Regions from separate parts of the Bacillus sp. CGMCC 1.16607 genome, predicted to be linked through region 1. Evidence: a T-box and tRNA genes for the amino acid it is inferred to sense, from the RefSeq annotation. Region 1 holds a T-box; the other holds one or more tRNA genes.
The links. The T-box of region 1 lies ahead of gltX (glutamate--tRNA ligase). A T-box ahead of a tRNA ligase gene usually reads a tRNA of that ligase, here a tRNA-Glu.
Positions count from the first base shown of each region.

Region 2: it has a tRNA-Glu gene. The T-box ahead of gltX (glutamate--tRNA ligase) is inferred to sense a tRNA for this amino acid. The anticodon was not compared.

Region 1 covers NZ_JBHUJX010000023.1:25,952-35,913, forward strand. The annotation lists gene ACFSO7_RS16035 (carbohydrate kinase family protein) at 392-1,357, opposite strand; gene ACFSO7_RS16040 (ClbS/DfsB family four-helix bundle protein) at 1,589-2,101, shown strand; gene ACFSO7_RS16045 (hypothetical protein) at 2,167-2,832, opposite strand; gene ACFSO7_RS16050 (hypothetical protein) at 3,127-3,519, opposite strand; gene ACFSO7_RS16055 (helix-turn-helix transcriptional regulator) at 3,707-4,393, opposite strand; gene ACFSO7_RS16060 (hypothetical protein) at 4,593-4,931, shown strand; gene ACFSO7_RS16065 (DUF2231 domain-containing protein) at 4,945-5,424, shown strand; gene gltX (glutamate--tRNA ligase) at 5,704-7,368, opposite strand; T-box leader at 7,415-7,653, opposite strand; gene ACFSO7_RS16075 (VOC family protein) at 7,895-8,242, opposite strand; gene ACFSO7_RS16080 (hypothetical protein) at 8,596-8,739, opposite strand; partial or broken gene ACFSO7_RS16085 (hypothetical protein) at 8,825-8,929, shown strand; gene ACFSO7_RS16090 (SRPBCC domain-containing protein) at 9,136-9,657, opposite strand; gene ACFSO7_RS16095 (ArsR/SmtB family transcription factor) at 9,682-9,962, opposite strand, start outside.
Region 2 covers NZ_JBHUJX010000003.1:146-4,642, forward strand. The annotation lists partial or broken rRNA gene ACFSO7_RS00180 (16S ribosomal RNA) at 1-173, opposite strand, end outside; tRNA gene ACFSO7_RS00185 (tRNA-Gly) at 273-346, opposite strand; tRNA gene ACFSO7_RS00190 (tRNA-Pro) at 368-444, opposite strand; tRNA gene ACFSO7_RS00195 (tRNA-Arg) at 451-527, opposite strand; tRNA gene ACFSO7_RS00200 (tRNA-Leu) at 605-690, opposite strand; tRNA gene ACFSO7_RS00205 (tRNA-Leu) at 756-840, opposite strand; tRNA gene ACFSO7_RS00210 (tRNA-Lys) at 857-932, opposite strand; tRNA gene ACFSO7_RS00215 (tRNA-Gln) at 1,099-1,173, opposite strand; tRNA gene ACFSO7_RS00220 (tRNA-Asp) at 1,189-1,264, opposite strand; tRNA gene ACFSO7_RS00225 (tRNA-Glu) at 1,346-1,417, opposite strand; tRNA gene ACFSO7_RS00230 (tRNA-Ser) at 1,427-1,517, opposite strand; tRNA gene ACFSO7_RS00235 (tRNA-Asn) at 1,522-1,596, opposite strand; gene ACFSO7_RS00240 (SprT family protein) at 1,775-2,248, opposite strand; gene cmpA (cortex morphogenetic protein CmpA) at 2,347-2,460, shown strand; gene ACFSO7_RS00250 (Tex family protein) at 2,509-4,497, opposite strand, start outside.

The DNA.
Region 1 (9,962 bases):
TCGTATTTTGTAGAATTTTGCATATGCTATTAACCCAAATAAATTGGTTTTATAGGTGGTATTTTTTGTGGTTTTCCCCTTTTTTAGTATCAATTTATACATTTCCTCTAATAATAACACCTACTGGCATCCAAGAAATGTTGGAACAAAATGTGTTTAAAACCATTCTTCGTAAATGGTCTTTTTTCTATAAACATTTCTTTCTCAATGAGTTTTCCTAATCACTCCATCTGATTCAAATATTAATCATTAAGGTAGACTAAAAATAGCGTTAAGATTGACGGTCTCACTAATCATAGAGATCGGCAGCTTTAGTAATTTTTAATGTAGAAAAAAGAGCCTTGCTACAGTTCATACGTAGCAAGGCTCTCATTGATGTTGTTTCAATCTTTTAACCTATTAACAGCAATATTTCTTCTTTTGATGGTATGGAAGAGATAGCCCCTTTTCCAGTTGTTGTTAGCGCTCCGCTTGCATTGGCAAATGCAAGTATTTCTTTATAATGTTTGTTAACTATATCCTCTAAATTGTCCTGATTTGCATTCTTATTCAACAGTTGGTACAAGAAACCGCCAATAAATGCATCTCCGGCACCAGTGGTATCTGTTACTTGAACAATATAACCAATAGATGAATATTTATTATTCTGTATGTAGACATCGGCACCTTTTGAACCTTTTGTAAACACCACTATTTTTACATCCCCTGTAAACAATGATGCAATTGCCTTTTGTTCATCAGCTATACCAGTAATAAACTCTAGTTCTTCATCAGAAACTTTTACAATATACGCCATCGGAATAAATTCTAGAATAGTATTTCTGCATTCCTCGGCACTTTTCCAAAGAGGTAAACGCACATTAGGATCAAAGCTGATTATCCCACCACGAGCTTTTGCTGATTGAATGGCTTTGATATGAGCCTGCTTCATAGGGCTTTCCACTAAATCTACTGAACAGAAATGTAAGATGTCACCATGGCTAAACCATTTTTCATCTATTTCAGCATCCGTAAGCAATAAGTCTGCAGAAGGATTTCGGTAAAACGAAAAATCGCGTTCTCCATCTTCACGTAATGAAACAAAAGCCAATCCAGTATTTGCATCTTTGGTTTTTGAAATCTTATCTATATTCACACCATACCTTGATAGTTCTTCTAAGAGAAAATCACCAAAAGCATCTTCTCCTAATTTGGTAATCAGCGAGGCATGTCCACCAAATTTTGCAACGGCAGCTGCTACGTTTGCTGGAGCACCGCCTGGAACCCGTTCAAAGGATACTACATCTTTCAATGCTATTCCTTTTTGCAGGGGAATAAAGTCTATTAATACTTCACCAATGGAAATTAAACTTCCCATTATAACACCTCGCTTTCCCCGTAATTGGGAATGAATTCATCTATTACAGTATTAAAATAGACTATTAAAAACAAGTCAAAACATTACTATATTAAAAATTTTCATTTTGACATTAAATTCTTAAATAATGTAAAAGTTCGTTACATAAAATTGTTCTTTGATTACAGCCAACGAAATATACCATCACATGCATTCTTTGTTAATATTAAGTAAAAAAAGGAGGAAATTATCATGATAGTGGGAAGTGAAAAAGAAACTCTATTAATGGAAAGCGACAAAAATTTTAATTCATTGCTTGAAATCATTGAATCTGTACCTAACAGAAAAAGGAACATTTCTATCGAAACTCAAGAAAGAGATAAAAATTTTCGTGATGTACTAATGCATTTGTATGAATGGCATGTAATGCTTGAGAGATGGTATAGAGAAGGTATGGATGGAGATATTCCTTTTATGCCAGCACCTGGTTATAAATGGAGTACGATCAAGCTACTTAATAGGCAAATCTGGGGAAACTATCAAGATGTAACATTAAATCAAGCAATTAAAAAATTGAAATTAAGCCATGGTAGAGTAATGGATATAATTAAATCACATACCAATGAAGAAATCATGACAAAAAAATACTATAAGTGGACAAAAACAAGTAATCTATACAGCTATTTTACAGCAAACACTTCCAATCATTACATTTGGGCTATAAAAAAATGTGAAGTTATAGCAATGTCGATATATAAAGGATAATGGAACAAGTTTATGAAAACATGTACTTAAACAGAAGTTTAGGATCAAACACAGTGATCCCTATTTTATTTATTTAAAGTTCGCAATTTGTAAAATAACCACGATCGAATGATAGATTCATTTGAACGATGGGATGCCACTTTATTTCTAAAATAAAAATCGCTTGTTTTAATCTCTATTTTTACAATTGGTTTTACAGCTGTTGTGCTAATCCATTCGTTAAATCGGATGGCATGATTGCCTACTCGGGAGAAAGAGTCTTCTGGTAATAAGTAAACCATGCCGTAAATCCATGGATCATTTAAAAGTGTAGGCTTTGTTAACGAGTAAAAATGAAACATTTTTTTGCTTTTGGCAGAAAATGATCCGTTTCTAATATCTCCTATTATTTTTTTCTTATCTAAGGTAGCATAGAAAATGGACCAAATCGGATCTTTAGTAGCAAAAACAGCTGTTGCCATTTTGCCATTAAATAAGGTTTGTTTACGAGGTTCAAAAGAATCTATTTGTTTATTATTTGAGCCGTGCAAAACGATTGGCTTGTGACATGTCAGATAATGAAGGAATTTATATTTGGGGACTGAAAGGTTGTAATTAATTAGTTTATCCGCCTTTTCACAAGAGCTTTCAAACAAATCATTAAATATTTTTTCTTCCTCCTTCGTAATCGTTATTTCTGGTGAAGGATAGAACAACATATTTAAAAGAATATGAATTAATGCTGTTTTCAACTTCATCACTCCTTTGCCACTAAAATCATATTCAATAAAAATGGCTTAATACCTTATTTTGAAAATAACTGCAAAACTGCTAATCGAAAAAATGGAGGAAAGCACATTTTAAACCCTGTAAAAAAAAGCCACTTAAATAGATGTGGTTCACCTTATCTTAAGTATATGAGTTTTTTTATTATGAAAATTTAACAAGTCAAAAATACCAAATTATAAAAATATAATTGGTATTTTTGACTTGTTAAAATAATTGGGTATGGGACTTTGCACTTGTTAGTTACTTTTCTAATTTTGTTATGGTGCTATTTCAAGAAAATAATTCCTTATATCTTTTGGCAATTCTTCTACAGAAAGCACTTTTAATTTTTTTGTACCTGGTGAGGTCATTACTACAAAAGCCTTTTCATCATATTCAAATAAAGTAAATTGATTTATTTTATTCGCACGAGTATTCATGCTCTTTATAAATTCAAAGTCTTCTTCCTTGAAATTGTCTTCATATCCTTGCAACATTAATTTTTGTACCTCGTCAAAGTCTTCAGCAAAAGAGATTGCTTGGTATAATTCAAGTGAATTCTTAGGAGTAAAGACCATGACATAGTATGTTACTGCTCCACCTAAAATAAAAACAAATGTAAAAAAACTAATCCACTCTTTTAATGTTTTTTCCCTTCGAATTCCCCACATAACAAACCTCCTCCTTAATCCTAATTTTACCATAATTAGGTATACACCTATCCCTTTTTACAAAAAAGTGACTGTTCTCATTGAACAATCACTTGCGTTTAGTAAAACATTTTATGAATATACTCACTTACTTTGTAGCCAAATAACATAATTTCTTCAGGCCAATTGTAAGTCCATATTTTGCATTTCATTCCTTTTCAATAAAAAAGGAATATGACTCGGTGTGGATTGGTTGATCAGAATGTATCTTGAAAACGCAACGGCCATCACCGTTTTGAAAAGTTTCTTTTCGGGTTACTTTCAGTGCAAGCAACCTTGTGAGTACGTTAACCGTCACACTGCAAAGGGCTGGACGCTTCATTGCAACATTTGCGAATGGACAATTTCGTTCAATCAGTAACAGATCATCTTCATCCTGTTCAATCTCGATAAATGAATCATTTTCCATATATATATCCTTTAAAGCAACAACTCGCTCATAAAGATTTAACGCTCGTAACCGACTCTCCCATTGCTGTACCCGACTTTCCGTCATGCTAGAAAGGATCTGTTTTAAAGTTTCTTCACCAAGTTGCGATATTACCGTGTCAATCAGTTCCACAGTAAGCCCGTCATAGCTTTTAGGAAATAGATGCTCTCCTACCAACGTCAGACTATAAAACAATGATGGTCGACCAGCTCCAGCATCTGGAGCTCTTTCAGATTGTCGTTGAATATATTCATCTTGTGTAAGCTGGAGAAGATGCTGACGTACCGCTTCTCCTGTCATCTGCAAACGAGAGGAAAGATCCGCAACGGTTGAAGGACCATTCTGTTTCAAATAATTCAAAATATCGCGCCGAGGACCTTGTAACTGATTTAAGTTAATACTCACACCGATTACCTCCGTAAATATTCGATTATTCCAGTGAACTTGTATCTAATATGCCAAAAAAAGATTAATTAAACAAGTAATTATTCGTTTAATTCTGAATATTATGTATAAAACTAATTAACCAATTTTTATATTGTTTAATTAGAGATATTAGTTGAATGAAGTGGATTACATTAATTGTAATGGAGGGATGATTAAAATGCTGATATCATCTGTTGTTCTTTTTGCAGTTGCTGCACTTGGTGGTATGGTACTTGGGGTTCTAGGTCTTCGACAAAGAGATTTACCTATGGGGTTGTCGATTATACATGGCGTAGTTGCAGCGTCTGGGCTTATTTGTTTAATTCTTGCAGTTGTGCAAGGGGGTGTAGGAGTACTTCCACTCATCGCCTTGATTCTTTTCATTATTGCTGCACTTGGCGGATTCGTATTGTTTTCTTACCATTTACGCCGGAAACCACATCCTAAAGGCCTAATCGTGATCCATGCTTTAGCCGCGGTTATCGCATTTGTCTTATTAGTTATTGGAATCTTATAAGGGGTGGATATTAATGAAACAGCGGTCCAAGTTGAGATTTTTTGGGCATCCAGTACACCCTGTTATTACACATTTTCCAATGGCCCTATTACCAGTGTCCTTTCTTGGTGACCTGCTTGGAGTCTGGAAAGATACTTCGTTTTGGTGGAGCTTTTCGTTTTATAATCTAGCCATTGGTCTTGTTTTCTCCATACCTGCGCTAATTACTGGTATGATTGACTTTATTACCATTCCTCAAAAAGGAAATGTCGAACGTGTTGCATTACGCCATATGACCGTAATGATTGCGGCAATTTTGATGTATATGGTCAGCTTTTATATTCGCATTGGTATTGAAATTCCTTCTGGATGGCGGCTAATAAGTTCCGTTACTCTATCATTTATTGGTACGATCTTTCTTCTAATCGGGGGATGGTTTGGCGGGCAGCTCGTTTACCGACACGCTGCAGGAAGCAATCCAATAAATGAACAGTCTGAATTGGAAAAGTCTTGATAGAAATAGTAATTTTGAGTTAGAAAAAAGAGCCTTGCTACCATTCATTCGTAGCAAAGCTTTTAAAATTTCAATTTAATCCATCTAATTATTCCTGTCTAAATTTAAGGGTCTTGAGAATTCTTTTAGATATATTACGATGAACTTTACCACAGATAGTTGTAAAGACTAGCGGTCGGTTGCAGTTTATTTGAAAGGTCTCACTTTGTAATGAAGTTAAATGACCAGGAAATTGGTTTCCCCAATCACTATTTTGATATGATATTTAGTTGATTTCGACTAAATGGAATCACCTAGGAAATTCTGCATTCTCGTAAGAACCCTTTTTTCACCCATTACTTTCATCATTTCAAACAAATCAGGTGTATTAGTTCTGTTGGTTAGAACGACCCTAATGATCATCGCTACATCACCAACATGTCCTTTGTAATGGTTAGGATTAGCTTTATATTGCTTCATTTCCTTTGCAAAGCCGAGTTCCCCAGCAAGTTCTTTTATTTCATCGAACCAAGCTTCCTTTTCATTATTAAACTTATAAGTTTTGCTAAAACCTAATACAATGTCTTTCGCAACATTAAAACTTACATTTGTAGGTAACTTATAGCCACTCATTACATCCTTTTCAAACAATTCGTCATAAAAGAAAGCAATCATCGACTTCACATCTGACCACTTTGAATAATCTTTTCTTGGTTTCTCAATGATTCGACCTATATTTAAAATGTTTACAGTGTATTCCTGATTCCTGTCAATTAAAGTATAAAGCTCAGAATCAAATTCCTTTGCCCAAGTGTATAAAGGGTCAAATACTTGTTTACCTGTAAGCTTTGAGATAACATCCTTGCTGACATCATTAAGTTTATTCATGTCAAATAAGGCACCACTGGCATTCATTTTATTAGTATTGATAAAAAAGTCTTTAAATGATTTATGAGGATTTGCCATCCTCCATTCTTCAAAGTCAGAATTAATGAGATTCATGAAGTATTCATTTATAGCTATTCCTGGGTATCCTTGTTCTTTGTAATACTCAGCGGTACCATCCAGATCCTTACGCTTACTAAATTTCCGTTTAGAAGCTCCGACTTGCTTCATTATTGGAGCAATATGTCCGTATTTCGGTATGCTAAAACCTAAGGTTTCAAACAACTGAATATGAATAGGCACGGATGAAAGCCATTCATCGCCCCTAATAACATGGGTCGTACCCATCAGAAAATCATCTATGGCATGAGCGAAGTGATAAGTTGGTAAACCATCTGTTTTCATAATTACTATATCTTGATCATTTTCAGGTAACTCTATCGGACCTTTCACCAAATCATGGTACGTTATTCTCCTATCAGATGTACCTGAAGATCTAAGTCTAATAACAAACGGTTTACCATTTAAAATCTCTTCATTGGCTTTCTGGACAGTTATATCTCGATGTTTAGCCCACTGACCATAGTATCCTGTTGTTACTTTTAAATCCTGCTGGCTTTTTCTTATCTTTTGTAAATCGTTTGCATCGCAGAAGCATGGATATGCTAATCCATTCAGTACTAAATGTTTAATAAAAACCTTATAGATTTGTGTTCGTATGCTTTGTTTATAAGGTCCATAGGTACCCTTATCGTCGCCTGAGAGCTGTGGTCCTTCATCAAAATGAATCCCAAAGTATGACAATGAATTTATAATGTTCTCGAGGCTGCCTTTTACTTCGCGTTTTTTGTCTGTGTCTTCAATACGTAGGAAAAAGACTCCATTACTTTGGTGGGCTAATCTTTCCGAAATTAACGTTGCGTATAGCCCCCCTATGTTTAGTGAACCCGTTGGGCTCGGTGCAAATCGTGTTACCATAGCAGATGAGGACAAATTTCTTGGCGGATATAAGGAAAAAATATCAACCGGTAATTGTCTTACATCCGGAAATAAAAGTTCCGCCATATTCTCATTTGACATTGTCATACCCTCCTAAAAGTTCAAAATAAAAAGCCCTTCGTCCTTTATAAAGGACGAAAGGCTTGCTTCCGCGTTACCACCTAAATTGGTTAAAAACCCGCTCATTATGCAGCAATTCATTATATTGCTACACATTTCTATAACGGGAAATCCCCGGTAGACCTACTCCAATTTTTTGGTCTACTGCTCCAAGGCTTCTTTCATTAAGCTCGAATACCCAATCTCAGCAGCATGGGCTCTCTTTCATTCGAGTGATTAATTACTCTTCCTCTTCACTACATTTTACATTATGTGGATATAAATATTCATATATTAAGAGATAATACCTATTTTGTCAACAATCTAATTCGTACTTTAAGAACAACATTTTTTTTAACGCTCTATAGTCGGGAAACTACTTGATTACCTGAGCAATAAAAGAAGAAATTCCTCCTACTAAGGCTTTATTTGAAGAGTCTGTTATGAGTACATTCAAAAAATGAGCGACACCTAAGCATCTGTTTAATAACAAATGCATCACAACTCGCTATTTTTCCCAAAGCTCGACCAGACGACCTTCAGGATCTTTAATCCAAATAAACTTTCCATATTCACTCATCTCTTCTTTCTTTTCAAGCGGCACACCAATTTGTTCAAGATGCTCAATCATCTCGTCTAGATTATGTACTTGGAAATTTAACATCACTTGTTGTTCTGTTGGAAAATAACTGTCATTCTCGGTAAAGAATGAAAAGATAGTCTCATTTCCTAATTGAGGTTTTATTATAGTTCCATTCCAATTATTTATATCAATTTTCAACACTTCACTGTACCATTTTTTCACAACATCAAGATTTTTTGTTCTCCAAAATATTCCACCGAAACCTTTAATCATCATATCTATCTCCTTCTACTGTAATTTTGTTTTTCGACTATTGTTACGTTTCCTTTTCACAAATCTGATCTCTTAGCTGATCTTGTATTTATTATATTTTATAGTTTGGGTTGTTCATAATTTCGTTAATCAATTTCAAGATATCCTCATTTTTGTTATTACTTGTATCTATAATATGTTTCTTATCTATTCCCGAATCTAAAAAACTCATTAAGTAACAATTGACATCGCTCACCCATTCTATCCTCCGGCTTTCTCATATTATCCCTATTGATCAATGTTTCAATATCAGTCAAAAAACCACATATTTTACTTCTACATTCATTAACATGCATATGGCTTATGTAATCACCTTAAATATAAGCACTCTTTGGTAGCTTTTGAACAAGTTGTTTTGAAGTTGTTGATTTACCAACTCCTGCTGGACCCGACAATAGATATACCGTGCTGTTTTCGACTTTCTCCACTTTGTTCAATCCTCGAGGTTCATTTTTCATTTTCTCCCCCAAATTTTACGCCTTTGATAAAAACTCGTTTGAGTCTCTATTTTAAAACGCTTATTTTTCAAATTATTTCAATCTAATTATCCCAGAAAAGTCCACTGTTATTAGTGCCCATGCAACAAGTACAAAAGTGGGCGACATCTCCGAAACGATGGCTATTAAGCAGCTGTTTGGTAAACAAGCTTAACAGATTCCAGTAACAGCTAATTTAGTGGTTTTATAAAGTCCCTATTAATTTGTTTGATAACTTTAATGCTTCTTTTCTATATGTTGCTCGTCCAGATATTAATACCTCGTCAGATAGTATAAATGGATATAGTTAGTGGATAAGAAAAGCTCGCTCCAAAATTTATATTGAAGCGAGCTTAAAAATTATTCTTGTTTTCTGATTTACTGAAGTTCGACCAAAAGATCATCGAGGCGTTCATATTGTGAAGCAGTGCCTTCAGTTACACCCATTTCCATTACCTGCTGTAGCCCCTCAACTGTTGCGTATTCAGAACGCATGATAAGTTTTGTCTTACCATCTTGTTCAATAAACGACATCGTTACTACTGTCGTAGGCATCCCCTCAATGGTGTTGCCATCTTTATCGGAAAATACATCGGTTAAGATAATCTTTTCCGGAACTTTAATCTCATTATAGATAGCTTTACCCCAAGCTTCATAGCCATAAAAGTCTCCTTGATTCTTATCTATGCACCGCATGCAATAATGCCATACACCGTTAGGCTTAAACTCAAACGTAAGATTTTCTGTCTGCCAGCCTTTCGGGCCCCACCAGTTCGCTAAATGCTGAGGCTCAGAAAAAGCCTTAAAAACCAGTTCTCTTGGTGCATTGAAAATCCGCTCCATGACAAGAACTTTCCCTTCAGTAGTTACTATCAACTTGTTTGTTATATTATTTTCCATCCTATTTACCTCCTAATGATATTTTTAATTTTCTTCTTTTTTTAGCATTTTTTCTAAATAATCATCTAGACGATCAAATCTTTCTTCCCATATGTGGCGATAGGTTTCCAACCATGCATCCATATCTTTAAAAGGGGCTGCTCTTAATTGATAGATTCTACGGTTGGCATCTACTTGTGCTTCAACAATTCCAGCGTCGCTGAGAACACGAAGATGTTTGGATGCTTGCGGTTGACGAATTTGTAAACGATTAGCAATTTCACCAACAGTTAATGGGTTCTTCTTCAAAATCTCAACAATCTGTA
Region 2 (4,497 bases), on a different contig from region 1:
GGTATTAGCTCCGGTTTCCCGAAGTTATCCCAGTCTTACAGGCAGGTTGCCCACGTGTTACTCACCCGTCCGCCGCTAACCAATGGGTGCAAGCACCCAAAGATTCGCTCGACTTGCATGTATTAGGCACGCCGCCAGCGTTCGTCCTGAGCCAGGATCAAACTCTCCAATAAAGTGTTTGATTAGCTCATAAAGTTTACTCTGGCTTACTTCTATGATAGAAGTTTTTTATTTGTTAACGTTTGGTTGTTTAGTTTTCAAAGAACAATAGTTGGAGCGGGTGATGAGAATCGAACTCACAACATCAGCTTGGAAGGCTGAGGTTTTACCACTAAACTACACCCGCATTATAAAGTTTAAATTCTACTGGTCGGGAAGACAGGATTCGAACCTGCGACCCCTTGGTCCCAAACCAAGTGCTCTACCAAGCTGAGCTACTTCCCGATTAAATGGCGCGCCCGAAAGGAGTCGAACCCATAACCTTCTGATCCGTAGTCAGACACTCTATCCAATTGAGCTACGGGCGCATATTCTCTAAAAGCGACTTAATCATAATAACATTTTTAAGTTGTGAATGTCAACATGTTTTTTATTTTATTTTTTTTGGTGCGGCCGAGAGGACTTGAACCTCCACGGGGTTGCCCCCACTAGGCCCTCAACCTAGCGCGTCTGCCATTCCGCCACGACCGCATTTTATAAAATAAGAACATTTATTATGATAACAAATTAATGATCAATTTACAAGTGTTAATAATTGGTGCGGGTGAAGGGAGTCGAACCCCCACGCCTTGCGGCGCCAGATCCTAAGTCTGGTGCGTCTGCCAATTCCGCCACACCCGCATTATTTTTTAAAAAATGGTGAGCCATGAAGGACTCGAACCTTCGACCCTCTGATTAAAAGTCAGATGCTCTACCAACTGAGCTAATGGCTCGTAATAATATTACTGCTGAATAAAGTTTACTTCTCGTATTCGGGCATCTAAGATGTCCCCGCCTCAGGTAGTAATCCAAGAAGCGGCTCGGCGTGTACAACTCGTAGCATATTCATCGTTGAATCGCTCGTTGCTCTACCAACTGAGCTAATGGCTCGTAATAAAATGGCTGGGCTAGCTGGATTTGAACCAACGCATGTCGCAGTCAAAGTGCGATGCCTTACCGCTTGGCTATAGCCCAATAATAAGATATAAATGGCGGTCCCGACGGGAATCGAACCCGCGATCTCCTGCGTGACAGGCAGGCATGTTAACCGCTACACCACGGGACCTAGAGAAATTTCAGCGACTCGTTAGATATCTAAGAGTCGCTGAGTTATTTTGTTACAAGAACAAAATTTAAAACTTTTGTATGACCCATACGGGATTCGAACCCGTGTTACCGCCGTGAAAGGGCGGTGTCTTAACCGCTTGACCAATGGGCCATAATGATATGGCGGAGAAGGAGGGATTTGAACCCTCGCGCCGGTTACCCGACCTACACCCTTAGCAGGGGCGCCTCTTCAGCCTCTTGAGTACTTCCCCATAATGGCTCCGCAGGTAGGACTCGAACCTACGACCGTTCGGTTAACAGCCGAATGCTCTACCACTGAGCTACTGCGGAATAATTCTAGCTTTGTCGAAAAATACTTTGCTTCCCGTTATCGACTCTTTATATTATAAGAACGACTTTCTTGAATGTCAATAAGTAAAAATCATCCTTTACATTCACTCAAAATAAAACATTTACTATCAAGAGTCTACTTCAAAAAAGTTAACGGAATCTGAGTTTAACAGGTAAACTATTTGTTTGTCAACACCGTTACTTTTTTTAACTTCCCCTTACATTTTCCACATACATATTTTTGAATATTCACAGCTCTTTTCCTTTTAAAAACGAGAGAACATCTTGAACAAGAATAGACATAAACTTTTAGACTTCGATTTGTTTCCGGACGATCAGGAAGCTGCCCACAAAATCGGGGTGCACCAACCTGCAACATCAAATTCTTAAAATCTTTGTCTTGATGCATATAGCCCTTCTTTTCTAAATGAAGATGATAGTGACAAAGTTCATGTTTGATGATTCCAATTAGTTCCTGTTCACCTAACTGCTCATAATATCTTTTATTTATTTCGATATTGTGAGTTTGCAAAAGATACCTTCCACCCGTTGTTTTTAACCTTGAATTAAATACGGCTAGATGACGAAACGGCTTTTGAAAAAACTGAAGTGAGATTTTTTCAACTAATGATTGTAATTCCTCATCGGTCATACCGTTTCCTCCCTTTAACATGAACATGACAAACTATTATAGCATAGAATTAAGGTACCAATTTGTTTTTTGTTCTTAGTTAAGGAGGGTTCCTCTTCATGCCTACGTGGTTTCAAAAACAGATAAAAAAAGCTTTTCTTGAAAAAAATCGATACCAAATAAAACTATTAAATCAATGCTGGTTTTTTTACAGAAAAAAGAATAGTTCTTAATATTAAAAACAGTGGGGTTAATTCGTCCCCACTGTTAAATATTTTACTTTATTCATTCGGAGCTAACATGGTTAATGATACTCGTCCCTTTTGCTTATCTACCGAATCTACCCATACAGTAACGATATCGCCTACAGAGACTATGTCTAAAGGGTGCTTAACAAATCGTTTCGTTAATTTGGAGATATGGACAAGACCATCTTGTTTTACACCGATGTCTACAAATGCACCAAAATCTACGACATTTCGCACTGTACCTTGTAACTCCATCCCTTGTTTTAAATCGTCCAGTTGCAGGACGTCCTTTTTTAATAAAGGCGTTGGTAATTCATCACGCGGATCGCGTTCAGGTCTGACTAGAGCATCAATAATATCCTTTAAAGTAAGCTCTCCAATCGAAAGCTCGGATGACACAGACTTTAAGTCTATCAATTGTAAAGCATCTCGCAGCTTCTCTGTCCCCAAATCCTTTGTCGTAAAACCATACTTTTTCAACAATTCTTTGACTACACTGTAATTTTCAGGATGAATTCCTGTTCGGTCAAGCGGTTCCTTTCCATCAATAACGCGTAAAAACCCAATTGCTTGTTCATATGTTTTTGCCCCGAGACGAGGAATTTTCTTTAATTGATCCCGCTTTACGAACTTGCCTTCCTCTTCACGCTTTTTCACAATATTATTGGCGACCGTTTTCGACAGTCCCGCTACATATTGTAATAAGGAAGAAGAAGCCGTATTAACATTTACCCCAACCTGGTTAACCGCTGTTTCTACTACAAAGGTTAAGGAATCCGATAATTTCTTTTGAGATACATCGTGCTGATACTGACCGACCCCAACGGATTTCGGATCAATTTTCACTAATTCCGCTAATGGGTCCTGTAATCTTCGTGCAATGGAAACCGCACTTCGTTCTTCGACCTTAAAGTCCGGAAACTCTTCCCTAGCTAGATCAGATGCAGAATACACACTTGCTCCCGCTTCATTGACAATTAAGTAGTATACTTCTTTCTTTACCTCTTTTAATAATTCTGCAATAAATTGTTCTGTTTCTCTTGAGGCCGTCCCGTTTCCGATTGCAACCATTTCGACATCAAATTCCTTAATAATGTCTAAAGTTTTTTGTTTCGCTGCTTCTGTTTTCGAAACTGGAGGATGCGGATAAATCACATCAATTTTAAGAACCTTCCCAGTATCATCTACAACTGCCAGTTTGCATCCTGTACGGTATGCTGGGTCAACTCCAAGAACAATCTTTCCTTTTAATGGTGGTTGCAATAATAGCTTCCTTAAATTTTCAGAAAAAATATGGATAGCTTGTCCTTCTGCTTTTTCTGTTAGTTCATTTCGAATTTCTCTCTCAATAGAAGGTTGAATCAAGCGCTTATAACTATCTTCAATCGCTTCAATTACTATTTTTGCTGAAATGGAATTAAAATCTTTCGTCCATTTTTTCGATAAAAAGTTTAATACAGATTCTAGCGGTGGTTTAACCAATACTCTTAATACTTCCTCTTTTTCACCTCGGTTTAAAGCTAGGACACGGTGAGGGACTATTTTAGAAATCGGCTCTTCATATTGGTAATACATTTCGTAAATTTTCTTTTCATCCTTCTCTACATCTTTCACATTTGTTTCAATGGAACCATTTTTAAATGTTTCATGACGAATCCACTTACGACTGTCTGCATCGTCAGATATCCATTCTGCGATGATATCCTTCGCTCCTCCAAGAGCCTCTTCAAGACTCGTAACTTCATTTTCGGTCGAAATATATTCTTGTGCCTTTTCTTCTACATTACCTGAGGAAGGAAATGTCATCAGCCATTCTGCCAGTGGTTCTAATCCTTTTTCTTTAGCAATCGTTGCTCGAGTTCGCTTCTTCTGTTTATATGGACGATAAAGATCTTCCACTTCCTGTAACTTCGTCGCTTTAACGATTTGTTTATGTAGTTCATCTGTCAGTTTTCCTTGTTCGCCAATGATTCTTACAACTTCTTCTTTTCGTTGTTCAAGGTTCTGTATGTACTGCCATCT